Regions from separate parts of the Bacillus sp. mrc49 genome, predicted to be linked through region 2. Evidence: riboswitches for the same ligand, from Rfam matches in the RefSeq annotation. Region 2 holds a riboswitch; each other region holds the start of a gene.
What was found. Region 2 has a riboswitch for thiamine pyrophosphate ahead of thiC (phosphomethylpyrimidine synthase ThiC). Riboswitches for the same ligand answer to the same signal wherever they lie in the genome.
Positions count from the first base shown of each region.

Region 1: linked by a shared signal. The riboswitch ahead of tenA (thiaminase II) and the one ahead of thiC (phosphomethylpyrimidine synthase ThiC) in region 2 are both predicted to bind thiamine pyrophosphate.
Region 3: linked by a shared signal. The riboswitch ahead of tenA (thiaminase II) and the one ahead of thiC (phosphomethylpyrimidine synthase ThiC) in region 2 are both predicted to bind thiamine pyrophosphate.
Region 4: linked by a shared signal. The riboswitch ahead of CVN76_RS22730 (ABC transporter substrate-binding protein) and the one ahead of thiC (phosphomethylpyrimidine synthase ThiC) in region 2 are both predicted to bind thiamine pyrophosphate.

Region 1 covers NZ_PHNG01000800.1:352,433-358,279, forward strand. Annotated here, with positions in the region: gene thiE (thiamine phosphate synthase) at 1-513, opposite strand, end outside; gene thiM (hydroxyethylthiazole kinase) at 494-1,315, opposite strand; gene thiD (bifunctional hydroxymethylpyrimidine kinase/phosphomethylpyrimidine kinase) at 1,312-2,118, opposite strand; gene thiW (energy coupling factor transporter S component ThiW) at 2,087-2,614, opposite strand; gene tenA (thiaminase II) at 2,624-3,313, opposite strand; TPP riboswitch at 3,406-3,510, opposite strand; SAM riboswitch class I at 3,660-3,764, shown strand; gene CVN76_RS28055 (Fur-regulated basic protein FbpA) at 3,926-4,114, shown strand; gene CVN76_RS28060 (aspartyl-phosphate phosphatase Spo0E family protein) at 4,368-4,544, shown strand; gene CVN76_RS28065 (GNAT family N-acetyltransferase) at 4,638-5,144, opposite strand; gene CVN76_RS28070 (DUF459 domain-containing protein) at 5,362-5,847, shown strand, end outside.
Region 2 covers NZ_PHNG01000710.1:139,289-145,135, reverse strand. Annotated here, with positions in the region: gene CVN76_RS19890 (DUF4822 domain-containing protein) at 1-97, shown strand, start outside; gene CVN76_RS19885 (nucleoside deaminase) at 333-785, shown strand; partial or broken gene CVN76_RS31870 (glutathione-dependent formaldehyde dehydrogenase) at 881-997, shown strand; gene CVN76_RS19875 (hypothetical protein) at 1,168-1,626, shown strand; gene CVN76_RS19870 (histidine phosphatase family protein) at 1,925-2,458, shown strand; gene CVN76_RS19865 (HAD family hydrolase) at 2,604-3,392, shown strand; TPP riboswitch at 3,508-3,623, shown strand; gene thiC (phosphomethylpyrimidine synthase ThiC) at 3,759-5,540, shown strand; gene CVN76_RS19850 (carboxymuconolactone decarboxylase family protein) at 5,786-5,847, opposite strand, start outside.
Region 3 covers NZ_PHNG01000709.1:171,219-177,065, forward strand. Annotated here, with positions in the region: gene CVN76_RS17920 (ABC transporter ATP-binding protein) at 1-1,183, opposite strand, end outside; gene CVN76_RS17925 (ECF transporter S component) at 1,196-1,780, opposite strand; gene tenA (thiaminase II) at 1,796-2,479, opposite strand; TPP riboswitch at 2,614-2,741, opposite strand; gene CVN76_RS17935 (2-keto-4-pentenoate hydratase) at 3,354-4,127, opposite strand; gene dmpG (4-hydroxy-2-oxovalerate aldolase) at 4,124-5,143, opposite strand; gene CVN76_RS17945 (acetaldehyde dehydrogenase (acetylating)) at 5,175-5,847, opposite strand, start outside.
Region 4 covers NZ_PHNG01000762.1:26,150-31,996, reverse strand. Annotated here, with positions in the region: gene mbcS (acyl-CoA synthetase MbcS) at 1-28, shown strand, start outside; gene CVN76_RS22745 (amidohydrolase) at 172-1,803, shown strand; gene rarD (EamA family transporter RarD) at 1,851-2,780, shown strand; gene CVN76_RS22735 (protein-glutamine gamma-glutamyltransferase) at 2,840-3,670, opposite strand; TPP riboswitch at 3,898-4,007, shown strand; gene CVN76_RS22730 (ABC transporter substrate-binding protein) at 4,135-5,139, shown strand; gene CVN76_RS22725 (thiamine-binding protein) at 5,151-5,435, shown strand; gene CVN76_RS22720 (ABC transporter permease) at 5,432-5,847, shown strand, end outside.

The DNA.
Region 1 (5,847 bases), on a different contig from region 2:
GTTATCGGAATTGATACCCCCGATGGCCACAGCTGGAATCGATACGCTTCGGCAGATATCCTCCAAATCGCGGATCGCCATTGGCGTTGCATCTTGCTTTGTCTTCGTAGGGAAAACCGAACCAACGCCGATATAGTCCGCACCATCTCGTTCCGCTTCGAGAGCTTCCTTCAGATTCGAAACGGATACACCGATAATCATTTCTTCTGGGACCATTTGCTTGATGACGGAAAGAGGGAGGTCATCCTGGCCAATATGTATCCCGTCCGCGCCAATAGCGAGGGCTATATCCACCCGGTCATTAATGATCAGGGGAGTGGACAATTCGTTCAATACCTGCTTTAAGGCCGCAGCTTTTCTATAAAAGGACAGGGATGAATTGTTCTTCTCCCTAAGTTGTACAGCCGAAACGCCACCAGCAATCGATTCCGAGATGATTTTGGTCAAGTTTACAATATCTATCGACTCTTCCGTAACTAAATATAGGCTTAAATCAATGTGTGATTTCTTCATTCATTTTCACCTCATTCATCCACATTTCCTTATCCATTCTTGATATTGCGTCAATTAAGCGCACCCGAAAGGTTCCTGTGCCTTCATGCTTTTGCAAGGTTTCAGCAGCGATCTCCCCTGAAATGCTCATCGTCGAGATCCCGGCAACTGCTGCAGCATAATAGTCGTCCGTGATTCCGGAAAAGGCGCCGATAAGTGCGGTGGCCATACATCCCGTGCCTGTTACATTCGTTAATAGAACGTTTCCGTTATCAATGAGGGATGTGTGCTTCCCATTGCTAACAGCGTCGATGGCCCCGCTGACCACGACGACACTATTCAACCTTTTTGCTGCAGAAAAAGCAAGAGCCTCATTGCTTATCGTCAGTTCCTCTGAGTCGACTCCCCGTGTAACGATATCGCCGCCGATCAAACGGTGAATCTCGCTCGCATTACCGCGGATGATCTGGAAGGAGACCTTCTTTAGAAGCTCACTAACTTTCTCTGTTCGATACGGTGTGGCGCCAACTCCCACAGGATCCAAAATGACCGGGATATTTCTGGAGTTTGCCGTCCTCCCGGCTATCTCCATGGCTTCCAGGGATTTTTCATCAATCGTACCGAAATTCAGGACAAGTGCATCCGCCAACTTGACCATCGCTTCGACTTCCTTGGGACTGGATGTCATCACAGGTGATCCACCGATGGCAAGCGTGGCATTTGCACAGTCGTTGACCGTAACAAAGTTGGTGATTTGGTGTACAAGTGGTTTTCTTTCTTTTACCTTTTCAAACAAGTCAGCTGCCGAAAACTTTATATTCATATGGATTCACTCCGTTCTTTTTTTGAAAATGAATGAAAATGATGGACAGGCCCATGTCCCCCTCCTATTGAAAAACTATTGCGTATCGCTTCGGAGATATACAGCTTGGCCTGCTCAATCGACTCTTGCAAAGATTGTCCATTCGCCAAGTTGGATGCAATCGCGGAGGATAGGGTACAGCCAGTCCCGTGAGTGTTTTTCGTATGGATTCTTTCTCCTTTTATCCAGTGAAAGTTCTTCCCATCATAAAAGAGGTCGTTTGGGTTTCCCTCTGCATGCCCCCCTTTAAGTAAAACGGCATTGGAACCCAATTCAATCAAGGATAAACAGGCTTTGTAAAAGTCTTGCTCCGTTCGAATCGATAAACCAGTAAGTACCTCCGCCTCCGGTACATTAGGGGTAATGAGCGTTGCAAGCGGGAGCAATTTCGTTTTTAGGGCAGTGACGGCTTTTCCGTCCAGCAAATGGTGGCCGCTTTTGGAAATCATGACTGGGTCAAGGATGACGATGGCCGGTAAGTAGGTATTAAGAGCTTCAGCGACTGTTTCGACAATTTCTTTTGAACCAAGCATGCCGATTTTTACTGCATCGACGTGTATATCTTCGAAAACGGCAGCCATTTGATCAGTGATGATATCCGTGTCTATCGCCTGAACGGAACGTACTTCCTTTGTGTTTTGTGCAGTGACGGCCGTGATGACGGACATCCCGAAGATCCCATGTGCAGAAAATGTTTTGATATCGGCTTGTATCCCGGCGCCGCCGCCTGAGTCAGAGCCTGCGATGGTTAATGCTTTTTTCATGGAAAAACCCCTTCATATAAGTATTTTTCAATAATATTTTCAGTAAAATGAAAGCGAAAATGGCACCTGTCATTGAACTGAGCATAAAAGCTGGCATAATGCCAAAAAGAGCTGCTTTTTCCCCCAAGAGGAGTACCGCGATCGGATAACAGGCAAGCGAACCTAGAAGACCGGTCCCCGTCACTTCCCCTAGACAGGCGAAAGTCAATCGCTTTGTTTTACGATAAAGGTACGCAGCCAGCAGTGCACCGATCATACTGCCAGGAAAGGCGAAAAGTGACCCCGTACCAGATATATTTCTCAACATGGAAACGAGGAAAGCTTGAGTAACCGCATAAGCAGGGCCGAGTAAAACAGCTGTCAGGACATTGGCCAGGTGCTGAATGGGAAAAGCTTTCACAAATCCTACCGGGATGAATATAAAGGAACTGGTTATAGTCGTTATGGCCGTGATCATTGCCGTCAACGTCATTTTTCTGATTGTGTTGATCATCATGTCTATGACCTACAAGGGCCAATCCTGCTCATTTTGAACCATATCCCAGAATAAATATTCGTAGCGGGAGGTCACCAAGAAGTGCTTTTCCAGTCTCTGCAGTTCTTTTTCAGGCATTCCTTCCGTCAATTCCTCCAATAAAGCAATCAGCCACTTATGTGCTTCACCGAATTCTGGGGAGGAATAGGATTCAATCCATTTTGCATAGGGATTGTTATCCAAATCTTTGCCATTTCGTTCTTTTAAAAGCAGACCGATTTCATAATAATCCCAGGCACAAGGGAGAAGACAGGCGATTAAATCTGCCAATGTACCATGTTGAGCAGCATTCAGCATGTAACCCGAATAGGCAAGGGTAGTGGGAGTAGGTTCCGTATCCTCCAATTGCTTTGGAGTAATTCCGAATTCCAAGGCATAATGCCTATGGATATCCATTTCGACCTGTATCGTTTCATTCAAGATTTCCGCAAACTTTGCCATGGTTTCAACATTATGCGCTTTAATGACACCTAAAGCGAAAAGCTTGGAATAATCCATCAAATAGATATAGTCCTGCTTCAAGTAATAAGCAAACTTATGTTCAGGAAGCGTTCCGGTTCCGATAGCTTGGACAAAGGGATGTGAATGGTTCCTTTCCCAAATTTCCTTTGCGCGTGCATGAAGTCTGTCACTGAAGGTTTCTGTTTTAATATTTTTCATGTTCATCCCCCTTTATATAGAATCATTATTTAGAGCCAATAAAAAAACCCGTTCCTGAATAACGGAACGGGGCAGATGGATAAAGCCGAAATGGGCGATATCATCCACTTTCCTCCGCCGGTATGAGCCGGTTCAGGTTCAAAGGGTCCGGAAATTACTTCCATCTCAGTCTTGACAAGACTCCCCTAGTGGTGTGCATTGTATGTAATTACTGACATCATATCAGAAAGCCAAGAAAATGCAACCCGCCTTTGAAAGGGAGGAGAGTGGAAAAAAGGGGAACGAGGCAATTGACTTTTGTGAATTATTGGGATAAAATAATGTTCACATCATTTATATAATTGAATTCTTATCCAGAGAGGTGGAGGGACTTGGCCCTATGAAACCTCGGCAGCAGACCCATAATGGGAACTGTGCTACATCCAACAAGCGATCGCTTGGAAGATAAGAAGAGCCGTCCGGACCCTGTCAGCCTCTTCTTTAATTGAAGAGGCTTTTATTTTTGTAAAATAGTGTTTAAGGACATAATAGAAAAGGTATATATAATTTGGTGAAATTGAAACTTGTTAAGGTAGCTTAGGCTCTAAGCTGACAAGGAAAGGAGCCATTAACATGGCAGAAGTATTTAAGTGGATCGAACAGAGGAAGGCGTTGCTGATAGAAGAGCTATTGGCGAAAGGAGTATACAAAACCTCTGATGAAAGGCACCTTTATGATGCCCCTTTAAAAGTATTGGAAGATGAATATAAGATCGTTATAAATAGGTCTGATAGCGAGTCTCCTACAGAATGGATGACATAGCAAGAAGCAGGCGATCATTCAATAAAGATCATGTATATAGAAGGAAGCATTCGCAGTGTACATCGGTGAATGCTTTTTTATATGGAAAGATTGTTGTCACAAAAAATACATATTTAAAAGATTTTATAGGAATTTTGTCACATTTGTCCGCTAAAAAAACACATTTTTCCTTTCTGAGATAGTTGATTTTAACTACGAGTTTCATTATGATTGAAAGTGTAAAAATATTGAATATATGGGAGGTGTATATAAATTGCTTTCCAAAAAGGTTACCCCAGAAAGAATAGAAGAGAAGAGAAAAGAGATGATGGAATTGGCAAATATTTTTGGTATAAACAGTCTTCTGACGATTCAAGCTAGTCAAGAATTGGATACCCTGTTAAACGCGTTAACAAAGGATTTGAAAGCTGAATATTCAGGGGATTCCTAGTTTTCTTGAAATCGTGAATCTGATATACACATGATGGTGAATTTCTCCATGTAAACAAAAAAACTATTGCTGAAGGCAATAGCTTTTGAATAATCATGCTTCTATACGTTTACCAAGGATGACCAAATCCCGTTCAATGCCATCGAGCTCGGCAACTTGCGGTAAGTGCGCCCATTCTTCAAAACCAAATTTGGAGAAAAGCTTCATGCTAGGTAAATTATGAGCGAATATGAAACCTAATAGAGTCTTCACCCCTAATTTCGGGCTTACTTCAATTGCCTTCTGAATCGAAATCCGTCCGATTCCTTTTCCCCGGAAATAATCATCAATATAGATGCTGATTTCCGCCGTAGAATTGTAGGCGGGCCTTCCATAGAAAGATTGAAAGCTCATCCATCCTGCGGTTTGTCCTTCAAAAGTAATGATATATAGCGGTCTGCTTTCTGAATTATGCTCCTCAAACCATTTAACCCTCGATTGTACAGATATCGGGTCCGTATCTGCGGTGACCATTCTGGAGGCAATTGTGGAATTGTAAATTTCCACAATTTTAGGCAAATCCGATAATTCAGCCTCTCTGAATTGTATGTACTCGTTCATCATAAACTCTCCAATCCATTACTTTTATTAACATCCAGAAGTTCCTATTACATAATTTGATAGTGAATTGTGGTCATAACCAAATCATCTGAAAGTTTTATATTATCATACACTTTCTCCTCGTTATCTGCCAATTCATTTTTATTGTTACTTATGCTCATTTTTGGGTATGTAACATATAAAATGCTTCTTAGCTATAAAACAAAAGGAGAAACGAATGAAAAAATTAACTGGCTTATTAATGATTGTCCTCATTATTTGTTTTGTCGTATATGAATTTCAACAGGCTGCGGCGTCGAACCGTGTACAGCGGGTCATGGCTTTTGGCGATTCTTTAACATACGGTAAGGGAGATAAGCATGGGGAAGGCTATGTAAAGGGCTTGAGGGATGAACTAAACAATCCTGAGTCGGATCAAAAAGTAAGCTTTTGGAATTATGGAATTAAAGGGCAGGAAACGGATGGCGTCATCGAACAGCTCGATGATTACCGAATCCATACTAAACTCGATAAAGCCGACACATTCATCGTTTATATCGGCACGAATGACTTCATCAATAGTAACGGCGGCGACTTGACCGAAATAAATGATCGGAAAATCGATGAGGGCAAGCGGGAATACATCAGGCATCTAAAAAAGATCACAGCAACACTTCTAAAGAAAAATGATAAGGCCGATATCCTGGTAGTGGGCCTGTATAAC
Region 2 (5,847 bases):
TAAAAGAATGGGAAAAGACAATGAAGGCAAGGACATAACTGTATTCGTTGAACATGAACCTTATAAAGGTGATCTTAAACCAAAATTCACTAAATGAAGTAAGACTAGCAGCTAGTCAAAAAGGGAATGGATTTCTCCGTTCCCTTTTTGTTTTCATTCAAGAAAAAGGAAAATGGCTAATTGGACTTTCATTCTCCTTAACCATATTCAAATTAAGCAATGTCATGGACATTGCCCTATAATTACTTTACCGATCTTTTGATCAAGGCTGTTTTCGCATGGGTGAATAGCTGCGGAAACAGCCTAATTAAAACATTGATGGAGGTTTTGAGATGGATAAATTCATGGAACGAGCAGTAGAACTAGCGGTAGGAAATGTTCGTGAGGGTGGTCAACCTTTTGGTGCAGTACTTGTGAATAATAACCAGCTTGTATCTGAAGGCGTCAATGAGCTGCATAAAACTTATGATATTAGCGGTCATGCGGAATTACTTGCCATCCGGCGCGCCCAAGAGGAACTTCACACGAATGATCTATCCGGTTATACCATGTATGCAAGTGGGGAGCCTTGTCCGATGTGTCTAACGGCAATGTACTTTGCCGGAATCAAGAAGGTTTTTTATTGTGCTTCAGTCGAGGAGGCAGAAGAAGTGGGTCTAGGGAAATCTAAAAGTATATATGAGGATTTGCAAAAGACAAAAGCAGAACGCTCACTTTCGATGATACAAATGCCATTAACTGAAGGGCAAAACAACCCAATGAAGCTTTGGAAGCAGCGATCGTAATTCAGGAAACAAATCCATAGTCACGATAAAAGTCCAATTCCTCCATTTAAGTCCTGGGAATTTGGACTTTTTTTATTTACTTAGAGCATATTCGGAACTTCATGCCGTTGGTCATCCCATAGTTTCATGAACTAGAAGATGAGGCGCTCCAGCTCATGTCCGACATACTGCCGACCGCATATCCGTGTGTAGTGAATGCTGGCGTGAAAAAGCGGATACGGCCTAGTGAGCAACCGTAGATAGGCGGCGAATTAGCAGCAAGAAAATCATTGGATGTGCTTTTGGTAGGTTGCACAAAGGGTTTCGAATGAGCTTGAATAAATGTTTTTGGTAAGGAAAAGAAGTATTATATAATGTTAGTGACAATAGGAGGGTGTTTTAGATGGTATATAATTCGGCAGCGGAACTTTGTGAGGGGATTGAACAAGTGTATCCTTCCATTCACGTTCAATTGACGATGGAAATCGTCGATAAGAGATTGGGGCCTGTAAAGGCGGAGGCAGAGATTTCCATCAAGCCCGTTAAATCGCAGGGGTATCTTGAAGTACTGGTGGAAGAATTGGAATCGGAGCATATCTTTGCAGATGAAAATGGAAGCATCTATGGCAGCTTTGGCATTGATCAAAGCATCGAGATCTATGATGAAGTGCTGGCCGTCATTCCGTTCGATGAGATAATCGGCAAGGAAAATTGGAATGAGATAGTGGATGCCTCAATCACAGTGGATAAGCTTAAGGAACAGCTCGGAAAAGCCCTGAATGATTATCAATTCAGTGATTTAAGCGGAAAATATAAATTCAGGAAAAGATGTACGATCACCGAGCTTCAATTCATAGGTTGATAGATCGATGGAGAAGGCAAATGCTTTCTCTTTTTTCCTTCTCTTGATGAATTTTCTCCTTTCAGGCTGCTTCCGACCCAGTCTTGAAGAATTTGTAAATCTTCTCCTTTGTTAGATAAAGTGACGGAAAGGGTATTAAAGAAGAGAAGTCCACGGCAATATCATCAAGTCTTGCTCAGTCGAGAAATGACAGCGGGACACTTTACAGGGAAGATAGAGGCAACGCATTTGTCTTGGTTATATAAAATACATACTGAATCAATCAATAAAAGAATTTGCATGATGAAGAGGAGTACATATGAAAATTGGGTTGGTAAGGCATTTTAAGGTGGCGCATGAATTCCCGACCGGGAAATCCGTGTCGGCGGATGACATGAAGCAGTGGTTCATCGACTATGATGCTGCGGATATCATTTATGGATCGACTTCATTAGGTCAGGCGGAGTGGGAGGAATGCTATTGCAGCGATATGCCGAGAGCGGTCAAGACAGCGGAACATATTTTTCCTGGCACGATTCATTTTATGGAAGAACTGCGGGAAATCCCTTCCCCGCCCCTAAAAGGGGAGTTGAAGCTGCCGTTCATCCTTTGGGCCATTTGGATTCGCTGCTGCTCTGTCATGAACAAGCAAACGAGAGAGGAAATAAAGAGTGCAAAGCGGAGGATCAATAAAGCATTGGACGAGATCTTTGCGAAGGGGGAAAGGGATGTCTTGATCGTGAGTCATGCCGCACTTATGGTCTTTTTAAGGAAAGAGTTGATAAGACGGGGGTTCGGAGGTCCAAAATTCAAGCTTGCCAGCAATGGAAGGCTGTATGTTTTCGAAAGGTGATGAAAGAGTATTTAAGCTTCTCAGCCCTAAAAGTAGAAAGTTATTGTCATTTTCCGAATAATTATTCATTTCCCCATGATTGTAGTTTATGATTGTACTAATGTAATTTTAGCGAATTCCATAATGGGGAAAGAGGTCGGATATTTTGATTAAGGCAGTTTTTTTTGATTTGGATGATACGTTACTATGGGATCAGAAAAGCGTGAAAGAGGCTTTTGTTGCCACATGCGAAGCGGCTAGGGAGAAATATGATTTAAATGTCGGCGAGCTTGAGGAAGCGGTGCGAAAGGAAGCGCGTGAGCTTTACTCTTCTTACGATACATATGCATTTACACAAATGATCGGAATCAACCCTTTTGAAGGACTGTGGGGAAATTTTAACGATGATCATGATGAATTTCGGAAGATGGCGGAGATTGTACCGGCTTATCGCAGTGAAGCTTGGACGAGGGGTTTGAAGTCATTAGGTATCGATGACCCTGAATTCGGCCTTGAACTGGCAGAACGTTTTCCAGCGGAAAGGCGTAAAAAACCGTTTATCTACGAAGAATCCTTCCAAGTTCTGGATGAATTGAAAGGGAAGTACAAATTACTTTTGCTGACGAATGGTTCACCAGAACTGCAGAATACCAAACTTGAAATCACACCGGAACTGGTCCCTTATTTTGATCGAATCGTCATCTCAGGAGCGTTTGGTCGCGGTAAACCGGATGCTTCCATTTTTGAGCATGCTTTGGAAATCATGGAGCTGGATAAAGATGATGTATTGATGGTCGGCGATAATTTAATGACGGATATCCTCGGGGCATCGAGAGTGGGTATAAAGTCGGTCTGGATAAATCGCGAGGATAAGGAACGGACTGAGGTGGTTCCAACCTATGAAATCAAGCATTTGAAGGAGATCTTCCCTATTCTTGAGAGCCTGGAAGATTAAGTCATTGATCTTGATTGCTTAATGATTCATGGAGTGGATGATGGAAATATTAGGACTTTAAAATGATTTACAGAATGAAACGGGTGAGATATAGTTACCCTGTGTTCGATTATAATGTTCAGACTAGGGGTGTCCAATAAACGTTGGGCTGAGAGAGAAGCGCGTAAAGCTTCTTAACCCTCAGGACCTGATCTGGTTCATACCAGCGTGGGGAAGTTAGAATCTACTAAGCAATGACGAAACATGGGGTCATTTCTGTAGTCATACTAACGTCAGCCAGGTCTTGAATCGGAGATCTGGCTTTTTCGTGCGAAAAATGAATTGGATTTTGTCCTTTTTAAATCAATAAAAAGGAGAAATGAAATCATGATGGGTAATTCAGTAAACGACTTGAACGTTTCGATTATGTCCAGTTTTGCAGGAAGTAAAAAAGTGTATGTAGAGGGATCCAGACCGGATATTAAAGTACCAATGCGTGAAATTACGCTAAGTCCGACTACCGGGACCTTCGGTGAGGAGGAAAATCCGCCTTTACGGGTGTATGACACGAGCGGTCCCTATACGGATACAGAATATCCGGTGGATATTCATAAAGGCCTTGCCCCGATCAGACGCAGCTGGGTCCTGGAGCGTGAAGATGTCGAGGCCTATGATGGACGGGAAATAAAACCCGAGGATAATGGATACAAAAAAACAGGGTCACGATCCAATGCCGATATCTTTCCAGGATTGAAACGGCATCCGTTACGGGCGAATCAGGGGAAAAATGTTACCCAGCTCCATTATGCACGCAAAGGCCTCATTACACCCGAAATGGAGTTCATCGCGATTAGGGAAAATGTCGACCCCGAGTTCGTGAGAGAAGAGGTAGCGAGCGGAAGGGCGATCATTCCGGCAAATATTAATCATCCTGAAAGCGAGCCGATGATCATCGGACGTAATTTTCACGTGAAAATAAATGCCAATATTGGAAACTCGGCCGTCAGCTCATCGATTGAAGCCGAGGTGGAGAAAATGACTTGGGCTACCAGGTGGGGAGCAGACAACATCATGGACCTTTCCACAGGGAAGAATATCCATACGACACGGGAATGGATCATCAGGAATTCGCCGGTGCCAGTTGGAACGGTCCCGATCTATCAAGCGTTGGAAAAAGTGAATGGAATTGCAGAAGATTTAAATTGGGAGGTCTTTCGGGACACATTAATCGAGCAGGCTGAGCAGGGAGTCGATTACTTCACCATACATGCTGGTGTGCTTTTGCGGTATATCCCCCTAACAGCAAAGCGGGTTACGGGGATCGTATCCAGGGGTGGGTCGATCATGGCTCAATGGTGCCTGGCCCATCACAAAGAAAGCTTTCTCTATACTCATTTTGAAGAGATTTGTAAAATCATGAAGGCATATGATATCTCATTCTCATTGGGAGACGGGCTTCGTCCCGGATCGATTGCAGATGCGAACGATGAAGCACAATTTGCAGAATTGGAAACATTGGGGGAATTGACGAAGATCGCTTGGAAGCATGATGTTCAGGTCATGGTTGAAGGTCCTGGACATGTGCCGATGCATTTGATCAAGGAAAACATGGATAAGCAGCTGGAAGTGTGTCAAGAAGCCCCTTTCTATACTTTAGGGCCTTTGACAACAGACATAGCTCCTGGCTACGATCACATTACATCGGCGATTGGTGCTGCGATGATTGGCTGGTTTGGAACGGCCATGCTCTGTTACGTAACACCTAAAGAGCATCTGGGCCTACCAAACAAGGAAGATGTTCGAGTCGGTGTCATTACTTACAAAATTGCCGCCCACGCAGCTGATCTTGCAAAGGGCCATCCGCATGCACGAAAACGTGACGATGCCCTCTCCAAGGCTAGGTTCGAATTTCGGTGGAGAGATCAATTCAACCTTTCCCTCGATCCCGAAAGAGCTGTCGAATACCATGATGAAACTCTGCCGGCTGAAGGTGCCAAAACGGCACACTTCTGCTCCATGTGCGGACCTAAATTCTGCAGTATGAGAATTTCTCAGGACATACGTGATTTAGCGAAAGAAAAGGGGCTCGGTTTTGAAACCGTAATTGGCGAAGGACTAAAAGAAAAAGCGAATGAGTTCAGGAAAACGGATGGAACCATCTATCAATGATTGGTGAGAGGCAGAATTCGCTGAATCGGGTCATCCAAATAAAAGGTGAAATGAAAGTACTGGAAGCAAAATTGGAGCAACTGAAGAAAGAGCTGAACATGCTTCGGGAAAATTGCACGCATGAATTTGAAAAAAAAGACTATATACAAAAATGCATAAAATGTCACTTAATCGAAAGTCTGCATTGGTAGAGATTTTTCATTGGGAAAGGAAAAGGGATAGGACCAGTCCTATCCCTATCTTTATTATTGTTTCATCTGATTGATTTCCTGGATGCACTCCTGGACGAGGGTCACTGCCTGACTCA
Region 3 (5,847 bases), on a different contig from region 2:
GGCCCATTGATAATTGGAACGGATGTTTAGCTTGATGTGCTTCCAACTGGAACACTTCAAGGAGTTCACGGACTACTTCACCTATTTCTTGCTGATGTTTTTTGTTGATCCGCAAACTGTAGGCGATTTCTTCGTATACAGTATTCGCAACGAATTGAAATTCAGGATTTTGAAAAACGAAGGTCATGTAATCGGTTAGGTTTTTCACCTTTTTGATCGGTGTCCCTGCTAATTCATACTTTCCCGTGGTATATATGAATTGCATGAATGCATGTAAAAGCGTACTCTTGCCCGCTCCATTTTCGCCGTTGATCACAATCCATTCCCCCGGATAGACTTTCAGCTCCTCAACCTTTATTTTCGCTTCTTTTTTCCGGAAACCGCCAAAATCCTGAACTTGTAAAATGGGGCCGCCATCACTATCCCGGTGTTTGCGAACGAGTTCATGATTTTGGATATACTCATCCCAAACTCCCGGGAACCAAATTCCATATTCTTTCATTTCGTTTTTATATCTTGAAAGAATGTCGCCTTTCGGACCATCTGCAATGATTTGTCCATCATCATTGAAAAGAACGATTCGTTCAATGAATTCCAAGACATGATCGATTTTATGCTCCACGATGATTATCGTCTTATCTTGTCCGATTTCCTTCAGCATGTCCCACATTTCTTTTGTTCCTTGCGGGTCAAGCATGGCCGTGGGCTCATCCAGAAAAATCACTTCTGGTTCCAGCGCCAAGACGGACGCAATAGCCAGCCGCTGCTTCATCCCGCCTGATAATGTATCGATGCATGTATGAAAATCATTCAGCTCCAATCCTACCTGACTGATATAATATTGGATTTTCTCCTTCATTTCTTCCTTTGGTATGGCGAGATTTTCCAGAACGAAGGCAATCTCCTCATCGGCAAACGGCATGCAAAATTGACAATCCGGATCTTGAAAAACGAACCCCCATGAAGCTGGACACTTCAATCGATCCGCCTTCATCGGTATTTCGATGGATTGTGGGATCAACCCGCTCAAAACTTGCAATAGGGTCGACTTCCCACTTCCAGACGGACCTAACAATAAAACCTTTTCACCTTTATCAATCGATACGGATAAGTCCTTGAAAAGCAAGGAACCATCGCCAGGAAACTTCAATCTTAACTTTTCGACATGAGCGATTCGTTCCATCGTCATCCACCTCTACTTTTGATCCAATTCGGCATAATCCTTGCTTGATACTGGACGTACAAGATTCGTAACTCCCGTAGCTTCCAACACCCGTACTAGATAGTAGGCAAACACCCCAGCAAAGAAGATCGATCCGATAAATCTAGCAATCATGAACAATAGTAAATTCCAAGTAGAGAGGGCACCGATCTCCCCGTAGGCAAAGTCCATCACGACCGATCCAAGGCAGGAAGCAATCCCTGCTAAAACGGCTACCGATAGATTGAAGTTTTTATATTTGAAAGCCATGAACACCAGTTCCGCGAATAAGCCTTGCACCACCCCATATAAAAGGACGGTCAACCCCCACGGTGAGCCAAGAAAGAACTCACCCGATGCTGCCGCAATCTCTGCCAACAGTGCCACGCCAGGCTTCCGTAAAACCAAAAAGGCAACGGGTCCTGCCATGAACCACATTCCATAAATTAGCTGATCTAAATGCAATCCAAATGGTTTAACGGAATAATAAATCGAGCCCCACAGGATATAAACGATACCAAAGGCGACAGCAATCACGATCGTGACCAATATATCCGTTAATTTCAACCCTTGTTTCATAGTTACAATCTCCTTTTACACTTCTAATGTTTTCTTATGTACCGGCCATGTTTCCAAACGATAAGCCATTTCCCAAAATGAATATTCATATTGGCTGCTAAGGATAAAATGCTCTTTCATCCGTTCTTTATCTGAATCCGTTACTTTTTCAGCAATTTCATCAAGCCTTGCAATTTGCTCTTCAACCAGCGCACGGAACCACTCTCCACCATATGCCGCAATCCATTCTTGATAAATCGGCTCATCCGGATTGCACCCTTGCAGCTTTTCACCTATCTCATAATAAAGCCAGTAGCATGGCAGGATCGCGGCAATCACATCTCCTAAATGTCCTGAATAAGCGGCCCGATACATATGCGATGTATACGCATAAGCCGTCGGGGCAGGTGTGAAGGTTGCCTTCTCTTCTTCCGTGATACCCAATTTCTCAGAAAAATTTTCGTGAAGCCTCAACTCCGCTTCATACGTTCCTTGGGCATGCCCGGCAAGCCTGCTCGTTGTATGTAAATCTTCAGCCTTGACTGCACCTAAGGCCTGAACCCTCGCAAAGTGAGATAAATAGTAGGCATCCTGCATCACATAAAAACGAAAACACTCCAAGGGCAACGTGCCATCCCCTATTCCCGTTACAAACTCGTGCCTAAAACTAGCTTCCCAAATATGATCCACCTCTTGCCTAATTACCTCTGAAAACTTCATCCTCATTCCTCCAAATCAATATTTTTCACCAATGACACAATTAAACTTTCACCACTCCTTTTTTTGGCAAACAAAAAACCACTTTCTTTAACGCAAGAAAGTGGTTGTAGTTGAAATAATACAAAAAAACCGTATCGTCCCAGACCCCACTTCCCTACGCTGGTATAAACCAGATCAGGTTCCAAGGGTCTTAAAGTCATACTTTAATCTCAGCTTCTCAGGTAAAATCGGATTTACCAATAAAGCACCCCTAGTGGTACAAATTGTATATGAAATTCATTTGCCTTTATATTAACACGATAAATCCAATTGTCAAACAGAGATTAGAAAAAATTTTCAAAACACATATCCTCAAAGAGTTGGAATTGCTAAGATCCCCCTTGTTGCGATTTACCCGCAAATTTTAGTTGTTTACTCACAAGTTTGGGCACGGTTTAGTGCCGAATTTGAGTGGATTCATCTGTATTTGAGACGTTTACTCGCGAGTTTGGGCGATTTACTCGCGAGTTTGGACGGTTTATTCGCGAGTTTGGAAGATTTACTCGCGAATTGCTGTTTTCCACTCTGATTCGGGTTGGTTTTTGATATATTTGCGCGGTTTAGTGCCGAATTTGAATGGATTCTTCTGTATTTGAGGCGTTTACTCGCGAGTTTAGGAGGTTTATTCGCGAATTTGCACCTTTTACTCGCGAATTGTTGTTTTCCGCTCTAATTTGGGTTGGTTTTTGATATATACTCCGTACATGGCTATATCAAATTGTTCAAAGGTAATGGCGAACAAACACCACATAAAAATCATTAATGTAAATGTCCAAATTTACTATTGCCGACCTCTTCCGAAGCATTGACTTGACGCAATTGATTCCCACCTCTTTCACGCTATGACATGCAATGTCAGTTTCCCAAGCTTACCGTAATCCGCTATAATTTCATCGTTTGCCTGTATGGAAATGGCATCTGTAATACCGCCTACCAAAACGATCATACCAGCTTGAATGGACAGTCCTTCCCGGCTTATCATTTTTACAAGTTCCACGATCGAATGAATCGGATGATCGAGTACAGCCTCACCAAGCCCCTTCTTTTGCATTTCACCATTTTGATAAAGCATAACTTCTGCTTGTGCCCAGTCCGTGTGATATGGAGAAAAAGCTTGATTGCTAAGCAGGATTTTGGCTGAGGATGCGTTATCCGCCACTACATCTGTAAGTGTAAAAGAAAAATTTTTATAACGGCTGTCAATGACTTCCAATGCTAGAAATACACATTCTACGGCCGGCCATACGTCTTTCGCCGTTATATTTGCACCTTTCAATTCCCCCTTGAACAAAAAAGCGAATTCGGGCTCCACTCTCGGATGAATGAATTCCCCAACTTTTAAATATGGATTATTAAGTTCCATGGCAGATGTCAGCCTGCCATAAATCGCTTCCTCTACCCCTACTTGCTGTTGCTTGGCTTTGCTCGTCAAGCCCATCTTCCACCCGATGAATTTGTTATCACCGGTGAGCGTTTCATTAATGCTCAACTTCTGAATTTCATAGGCTTGATTTACTGTGAGTTCTGGATTGGATAATGTAAGTTTATCCATCTCATGGCCATTTCTTTGCGATTCTGCTACTTGTTTTGCTAGTTGAACAAGTTTCATCTTAAAGTCCCTTCTTTCTGTAACGCCATTTGCTTTGCCACTTCAATGATCGTATCTTCCTGTCCGCCAACAACTTTTTGCCGGCCAAGCTCCATTAAAATATCCCTTGCGTCGACTCCATATTTTTTCGCCGCTTTATTCGCATGCAATAAAAAGCTGGAGTACACGCCACTATATCCCATTATTAAACTCGAATCTGTTATTTCCTGGGGCTTTTGCATGATTGTATTTCCCACTTCCTCCGAAAGATCAAGCATTTTATATAAGTCGATATCCGTACGGATACCCAGCCTATCCAGAACGGCAACAAGCACCTCCGTCTGGGTATTCCCTGCACCTGCACCGAGACAGCGGATGCTGCCATCAATTCGATTCGCCCCCTCTTCGATTGCTACAAGTGAATTTGCCACAGCGAGTGATAAGTTATTGTGAGCATGAAAACCGATATCGATATTCAGGTTTGTTTTTAATAAATTGATTCGCGTCTTCACTTCTTGGGGCAAAAAAGCCCCTGCGGAATCAACCACATACACAGCATCCGCTCCATAGGATTCCATTAAAAGGGCTTGTTCAACAAGTTTTTCGGGAGATGCCATGTGAGACATCATTAAAAATCCAATTGCTTCCATACCGAGATGTTTCGCAGCCTCCAGATGTTGCTTTGATACATCCGCTTCGGTTACGTGGGTTGCAATTCGTGCCATTTTCGCACCAACGTGAGCGGCTTCTTTTAATTGATCGATTGTTCCTATACCCGGAATTAATAACACTGAAATAGCGGATTCGCCAGCCACTTCAACAGCTGCTTCAACTAATTCAATATCATTCACCTTTGAGAAACCATATTGCAAGGACGATCCGCCTAGGCCATCTCCATGCGACACTTCAATAAAAGGGACACCTGCAGCACTTAGTTTTCCTGTCAGGTTCTTGACTTGTTCAATTGTATATTGATGTGCCACTACGTGGCTCCCATCCCGCAATGCAACTTCAGTGACCAATACATCTTTACGCAAATGAACCCCACCTTTACAGTTGATTTCTTTTTCAAACATAATATTCCAATTGACTTTTAGCGATCTCTTCCCCCACTTTTACAGCTGAAGCCGTCATTATATCCAAATTACCTGCATAAACCGGGAGAAAATCTCCTAACCCCTTCACTTCCAGAAATACGGTTATTTGTTTACCGTCAATTATCGGCTCTGTCTTCAGACGATAGCCAGGAACATATTCAGATACCTTTTCCACCATCTTATTAATGGACGATTTTATCGCTTTCACATCAAAAGACTCCGATTGAAGCAGACAATGTATCGTATCCCTCATAATGAGTGGCGGTTCGGCCGGATTTAGCAGAATGATAGCCTTTCCCTTTTTCGCTCCACCGACCTGCTCCAGTGCCCTTGCCGTCGTTTGGGTGAACTCATCGATATTAGCCCGAGTTCCGGGACCGGCACTCTTGCTGGAAATGGTCGCGATTATTTCAGCATATTCGACCTGGGCCACTTGACTGATCGCATGAACAATTGGGATTGTCGCCTGACCGCCACAAGTAATCATATTAACTTCCATCTCTTCCATATTGTTCTGCAAATTGACAGAAGGAACAACAAAGGGTGCGATTGCGGCCGGAGTCAAGTCTATGACCCTCTTGTTCAACTTTTTCAGGGCTTCATAGTGAATCATCACGTGAGCCTTCGCGGATGTGGCATCAAAC
Region 4 (5,847 bases), on a different contig from region 2:
AAGGGAAGAAGGAATCCTGAATAACTAATCGTGAGCATTGGTCAGCCATCCGGCTGACTTTTTTTCTATGGACGGGATGGCATGGAATCTTACCTATGGGAATCTGTGGAATGAGATGGTACACTTACTGCATATCCGTAAGAAACATTTAATAAGGAGTGTAAAGCCGGTATGGGAACGTTATGGTTCAATGGGTCCATTTATACGATGATTAAAGAAGGAGATCGGGTGGAGGCTCTTTTCAGTGAAAAGGGCGTGATAGTCGACACGGGCAGTCTTGCTTATATAAGACAGGCGTATGCCGGCAATATTTCCAGGGAAATCGACTTAAAAGGACAAACGATGCTTCCGGGGTTGGTGGACAGCCACCTTCATTTGGTCGGGCATGGCGAGCGCCTGCTTCGTCTAGACCTTTCCTTGATGGAAGCCCGGGATGCCATTCTGAGCGCCCTCAAGGAAAAGTGCGCCGTCACACCCGCAGGAAAGTGGATTGTCGCTGAAGGATGGAATGAAAATGAATGGACTGATCCTGACTTGATTTTACGGGATGAGCTTGATGCGATATCGACGGAGCATCCCATCGTCTTGAAAAGAATCTGCCGCCATGCCTTGGTGGTCAATTCCAGTGCCCTCTTGGCAGCGGATATCAAGGAGGAGGCAGAAGAACCGGCAGGCGGTGTGATATGCCGATATCCCGATGGGCGATTAAATGGTCTATTCAAGGAAAGTCAGGCACAGAACTTGATTTTAGACAGCCTTCCCGGCATTGACCAGGACTATATCGAAGCTGCGCTTTCAGAGGCGATACAAGATGCGCATAAGCTTGGACTGACGGGAGGCCATACGGAGGACCTCCATTATTACAATGGCTTCGTTCCGACTTACGAGGCGTTTAAATCGGTCATCGAGGATAAGGGGATGGCCTTTCGAGCCAATTTGCTCGTACATCATGAGGCCCTTGAAGATATGCTGGCAGCAGGAGGCCGTTATCAAGAGGGAACGCAATATATCAAGTTCGATAGCATGAAAATATTCACCGATGGCTCCTTAGGGGGGCATACAGCCTTGCTGAGCGAGCCGTATGCAGATCAAAGCGGTACGAATGGCGTAGCGATATTCACGGAAGCAGAGCTTCGCCATTGGGTGCAAAAAGCAAGGCAGGCAGACATGCCGATTGCGGCCCATGCCATTGGCGATCTTGCGTTTGAATATGTATTGAATGCCATTGAAGCTCTGCCTCCGAAAGACGGACTGCATGATCGGCTCATACATGCCCAGATCGTCCGGCCGGAGCTGCTGGAGCGGGCAGTCAAACTGCCGGTGATCTTTGATATCCAGCCCGGTTTCGTACCGTCCGATTTTCCTTGGGTGGAAGAAAAGGTTCCGGCAAAGCTATTGGCATCCTCATACGCCTGGAAAACCTATTTGAATATGGGAATCACTTGTGCGGGCGGTTCAGATGCACCGATCGAGCCATTGAATCCAATCTTGGGGATCCATGCAGCTGTCACGAGAGCGAAAATCGATAGTGATGATGCGGGATATGGCTTGGCTGAAAGGCTTACCGTTTTTGAGGCATTTTCTCTATATACGAAAGGGAGTGCCGCGGCAATTGGCCAGGAAAAGCGGCGCGGTATGATCTTCAAAGGGTATGATGCCGACTTTACCGTATTTGATTTGGATGTCTTTGCAGTGAAGCCTGATGATCTCCTAACAGCTCAAGCGGTCATGACGGTCATTGATGACAGGATCATGTATGATGAAAATAACAGTTGCAAAACGAGTCATCGGAATGCAGAATAGGTAGATGGTTTTAAAAGATCAAGGAATGAATGGAAAGAAGGCAGGTTATGAAAGTGAATGAACAAAAAGAAGGGGCGATCTATGCCGCTCTTTCTTATATGATGTGGGGAATTGTTCCGGTGTACTGGAAATTCCTCCAGGGGGTCGGTGCAACAGAGATACTGGCGCAAAGGGTATTATGGTCTTTCGTCTTCATGCTGGTGTTATTGCTGTTCATGAAAAAATGGCAAGCGTTTCTTGACTATGTCAAGAATATAGTTCGTAACCCGAAACTCTTTATGGCTTTACTTACAGCGTCACTGCTCGTTACAGCTAACTGGGGAGTGTTCATCTGGGCCGTTAACTCCGGCCGGATTCTCGACACCAGCCTTGGCTATTATATCAATCCGCTAGTCAGCGTCCTCTTGGGCGTGATCGTCTTAAAGGAAAAATTGAGCGGAGCGCAAATCATGTCGTTCGCGCTTGCCGGAATCGGTGTTTTGATCCTTGGGATTCATTTTGGCACCATTCCCTGGGTCTCCCTTGTCTTGGCGATGACCTTTGGATTGTACGGATTGGCGAAAAAAATGATCAAGGCCGAATCGGCGATCGGGCTGACGCTAGAAACGATGATGGTGACGCCCCTCGCCCTTGGTTACCTGATATACTTATCGGCCCAGGCAGACATGAAATTCTTTACAGCTGGGAGCACAGGCTTGCTGTTGGTTGGCGGCGGGATCGTCACGGCGCTACCTCTTTTATACTTTGCAAAAGGAGCAGAAAAGATCCCGCTTTCGATGCTTGGCATTTTTCAATATATCGCTCCGACCTTATCTTTACTGATCGGTGTATTCGTCTATCATGAAAGTTTTACCAAAGCACATCTTTTAGCCTTTTTGTTCATATGGTCTGCTTTGGCCGTTTATACACTTTCCATCACGAAATGGGGGCAGGCAAGCGCCCGCAGGTTCAAAGAAAAGAGGAATATGGGTGCATGAATGAAAAAGATGCTTGGCGGAGCTTTTCCTCCAAGCATTTTTTTATGCAGGGCCATGCATCAGGATAGGTGAAACGTCGAACCTATTTCAGAAACGATCAAATCAGGGAGGCTGTTGAGACGGGGTATCTGTTCTTTCCGGATGGGATAGGGTTGGACTGTGTCAAAATAATAGGAACTGTCAAGGCTGACGATATGGTCTGTCAGGTAGGCCGATATGGTTGCATTCGATTTTCTATTATCGTTTAACTCATCAATGATTCCTTTAGAATTGGTAATGCCGATCCCGTGGCCAAAAAAGAGATTTTTCCCTAATAATATCGCATTTTCCCCTTGCCATTCAGGCTTTTTTTCATCATGTTCCGGGTTTTTGAAATACACGCAGTCCCCTGGTAAATAATCGGTGCCGCGGTGAACGAGCAGGATCATATTCGTTGGGGGATGCCAGTCATATAGAACGAGGTCTGAAAAAAGATAGTCAAACTTCCGCGGGCCGATTACATCCATGATCCCCATTAAGAACGTGACGACTATTGCTGTCCCGCATTCGAAAGCATATAGCGTTCCATTTTGGAAAATATCTGCAATGGCAACATGGGGAGGAATTCCTGGCTGAAGGGTGAAGGTGCCATCCTTTGCAAGGTGCCAATATCGTTGATTTGTTTCCGATTCATCGAGTGTAGCAAATTCAGCACCGCTTTTATCTAATGAAATGGCTGCCTCCATGACTCGAAGCCTCAATTGAATGTCGAAATTAAGTTCCTCCAAGTTCCGGTATTCAAAAACGGTCGCATATCCCGCCAGCAATTGTAGCAGTTCCAGCGCCTTGGCAGAGGGTATTCCTGGCTGGAGTTGACTGATATCTAACCATTTGTGATTAATCTTGATCATGATCATATCCACCTTTTGCTTATGAGTTATGAATCTGGTACATGGAAATGTCTGCAGGTCATGGTCATTATATGATTATCCGCATGGAAGTGATTATGTGAAGGAGGAAAAGTGCCGGTAATGAAGCATGTTTCGGATGGCAGATGTAGGAGATTTTTTAACGGAAGCAAATTAGTTTTCCCTTTTCCCGATGAATTGATATAATGATAGAGAAAAGTCCATATGTGCGAGAAATGTAGGGGAGCCAGTAATGCTGGCTGAGATTGCATCCTTTAGATGCTGACTCTTAGAACCTGATCTGGATGGTGCCAGCGGAGGGAACATATTATGACAGATTTTCCGTTTTGTATGTTAACGTCCGAATTCATCTTCGGGCGTTTTTTGTTTTATGATTGGCAAAATGCACCTGGCGCCCTTAATATTCCTGCATGTGGATCTTATACGATGAGTAGGAGGATACCCGCTTGAATAAATTTTTGCCATTGCTGACTTCGTTGTTCCTTTTAGCTGGATGTGGCGCCGGCGGAACGAACGAAAAAGATGAAGCAACAAAAAAGGAAGATAATGAAGGATTGAAAAAAGTGTCGGTCGTTCTCGATTGGACACCGAATACAAACCATACAGGATTGTATGTAGCCAAGGAAAAGGGGTATTTTAAAGAACAAGGATTGGATGTCGATATCATCATGCCAGGTGAAGCCGGTGCGGATAAGCTGGTGGCCTCCGGGAAATCCGAATTTGGCGTAAGCTACCAGGAAGGCATTACCCAGGCCCGCGTCCAAGGTGTGCCGATCGTTTCACTGGCTGCAGTCATCCAGCATAATACCTCTGGATTCGCATCTCCAGCGGATAAAAACATTAAATCCCCTAAGGATTTTGAAGGGAAAACATATGGTGGCTGGGGGTCACCGGTAGAAAAGGCCATCATGGATTCGCTCATGAAAAAAGAAAATGCGGATGTAAATAAAGTCGATATCGTCAATACAGGGGATGCTGATTTTTTCACTTCAGTTAAAAGGGATGTAGACTTCGCCTGGATTTATTATGGATGGACAGGTGTCGAGGCCGAGCTGAGAAATGAAAAGCTGAATATGATTTACTTGACTGATTACTCGGATAAGCTCGATTACTATACGCCTGTTCTGACAACGAACGAAAAGCTGATCAAAGAAGATCCAGACACGGTTAAGGCATTCGTTCATGCAGCTTCTGAAGGGTATCAGTTTGCGATTGATGATCCCGATGCGGCAGCGGACATTTTAATGAAGGCCGCTCCGGACCTGGATGCCAAACTAGTGAGGAAGAGCCAGGCGTGGCTTGCGGATAAATATCAGGATGATGCTCCGCGCTGGGGTGAACAAAAGCTTGATATATGGAAGAATTACAGTGATTGGATGAGAGAAAATAAGCTTCTTGAAGGTGATTTTAAACCTGAAGAGGCGTTTACCAACGAATTTTTACCTAATTAGGAGGAAAAAAAATGGCCAGTTCTTTAATCAGTATACAAATTATTCCTAAAGGTGAAAATGTCATTCCTTTAGTCGATGAAGCAATCAAGATCATAGATGAATCAGGTGTCAAATACGAGGTTCACCCCCTGGAAACAACCATGGAGGGCGAGCTTTCCCAGCTATTTGCGGTGATAGAAAAAATGAATCAAAGAATGATTGAACTAGGTTCGCCGAATGTCATTTCCCAAGTCAAAATATTATATCAGCCGAGCGGGATCACGATGGATACGTTGACGGAGAAGTATCGGGCATGATCGGAAGAAGGATTTGGAAGAAGGGGGCTCCCTTCTTTCTTTTAGTATTGCTGCTGATCGCATGGGAGTCAGCGACAGCGATATTGAAAATCGAAAAATGGCTGCTTCCTGCTCCATCTGCCATTTTCATTGAAGGAATCGAGTCTTTTCATAATCTATTGGGACACCTATTATCAACGACCGAGCTTGCGATATCCGGTTTTTTAATTGGAAGCTGTATCGGCTTATTGATTGCTGCGGCCTTACATCTGTTTTCAGGTGTGAAAGATGCCGTCTATCCCTTGCTCATTTTGTCACAGAATATTCCCATCATCGTGCTGGCACCGCTTTTAGTGATCTGGTTTGGCTTTGGGATGCTGCCTAAGCTCATCGTCATTTCCCTTGTATGCTTTTTTCCGGTTGCCGTTGCCTC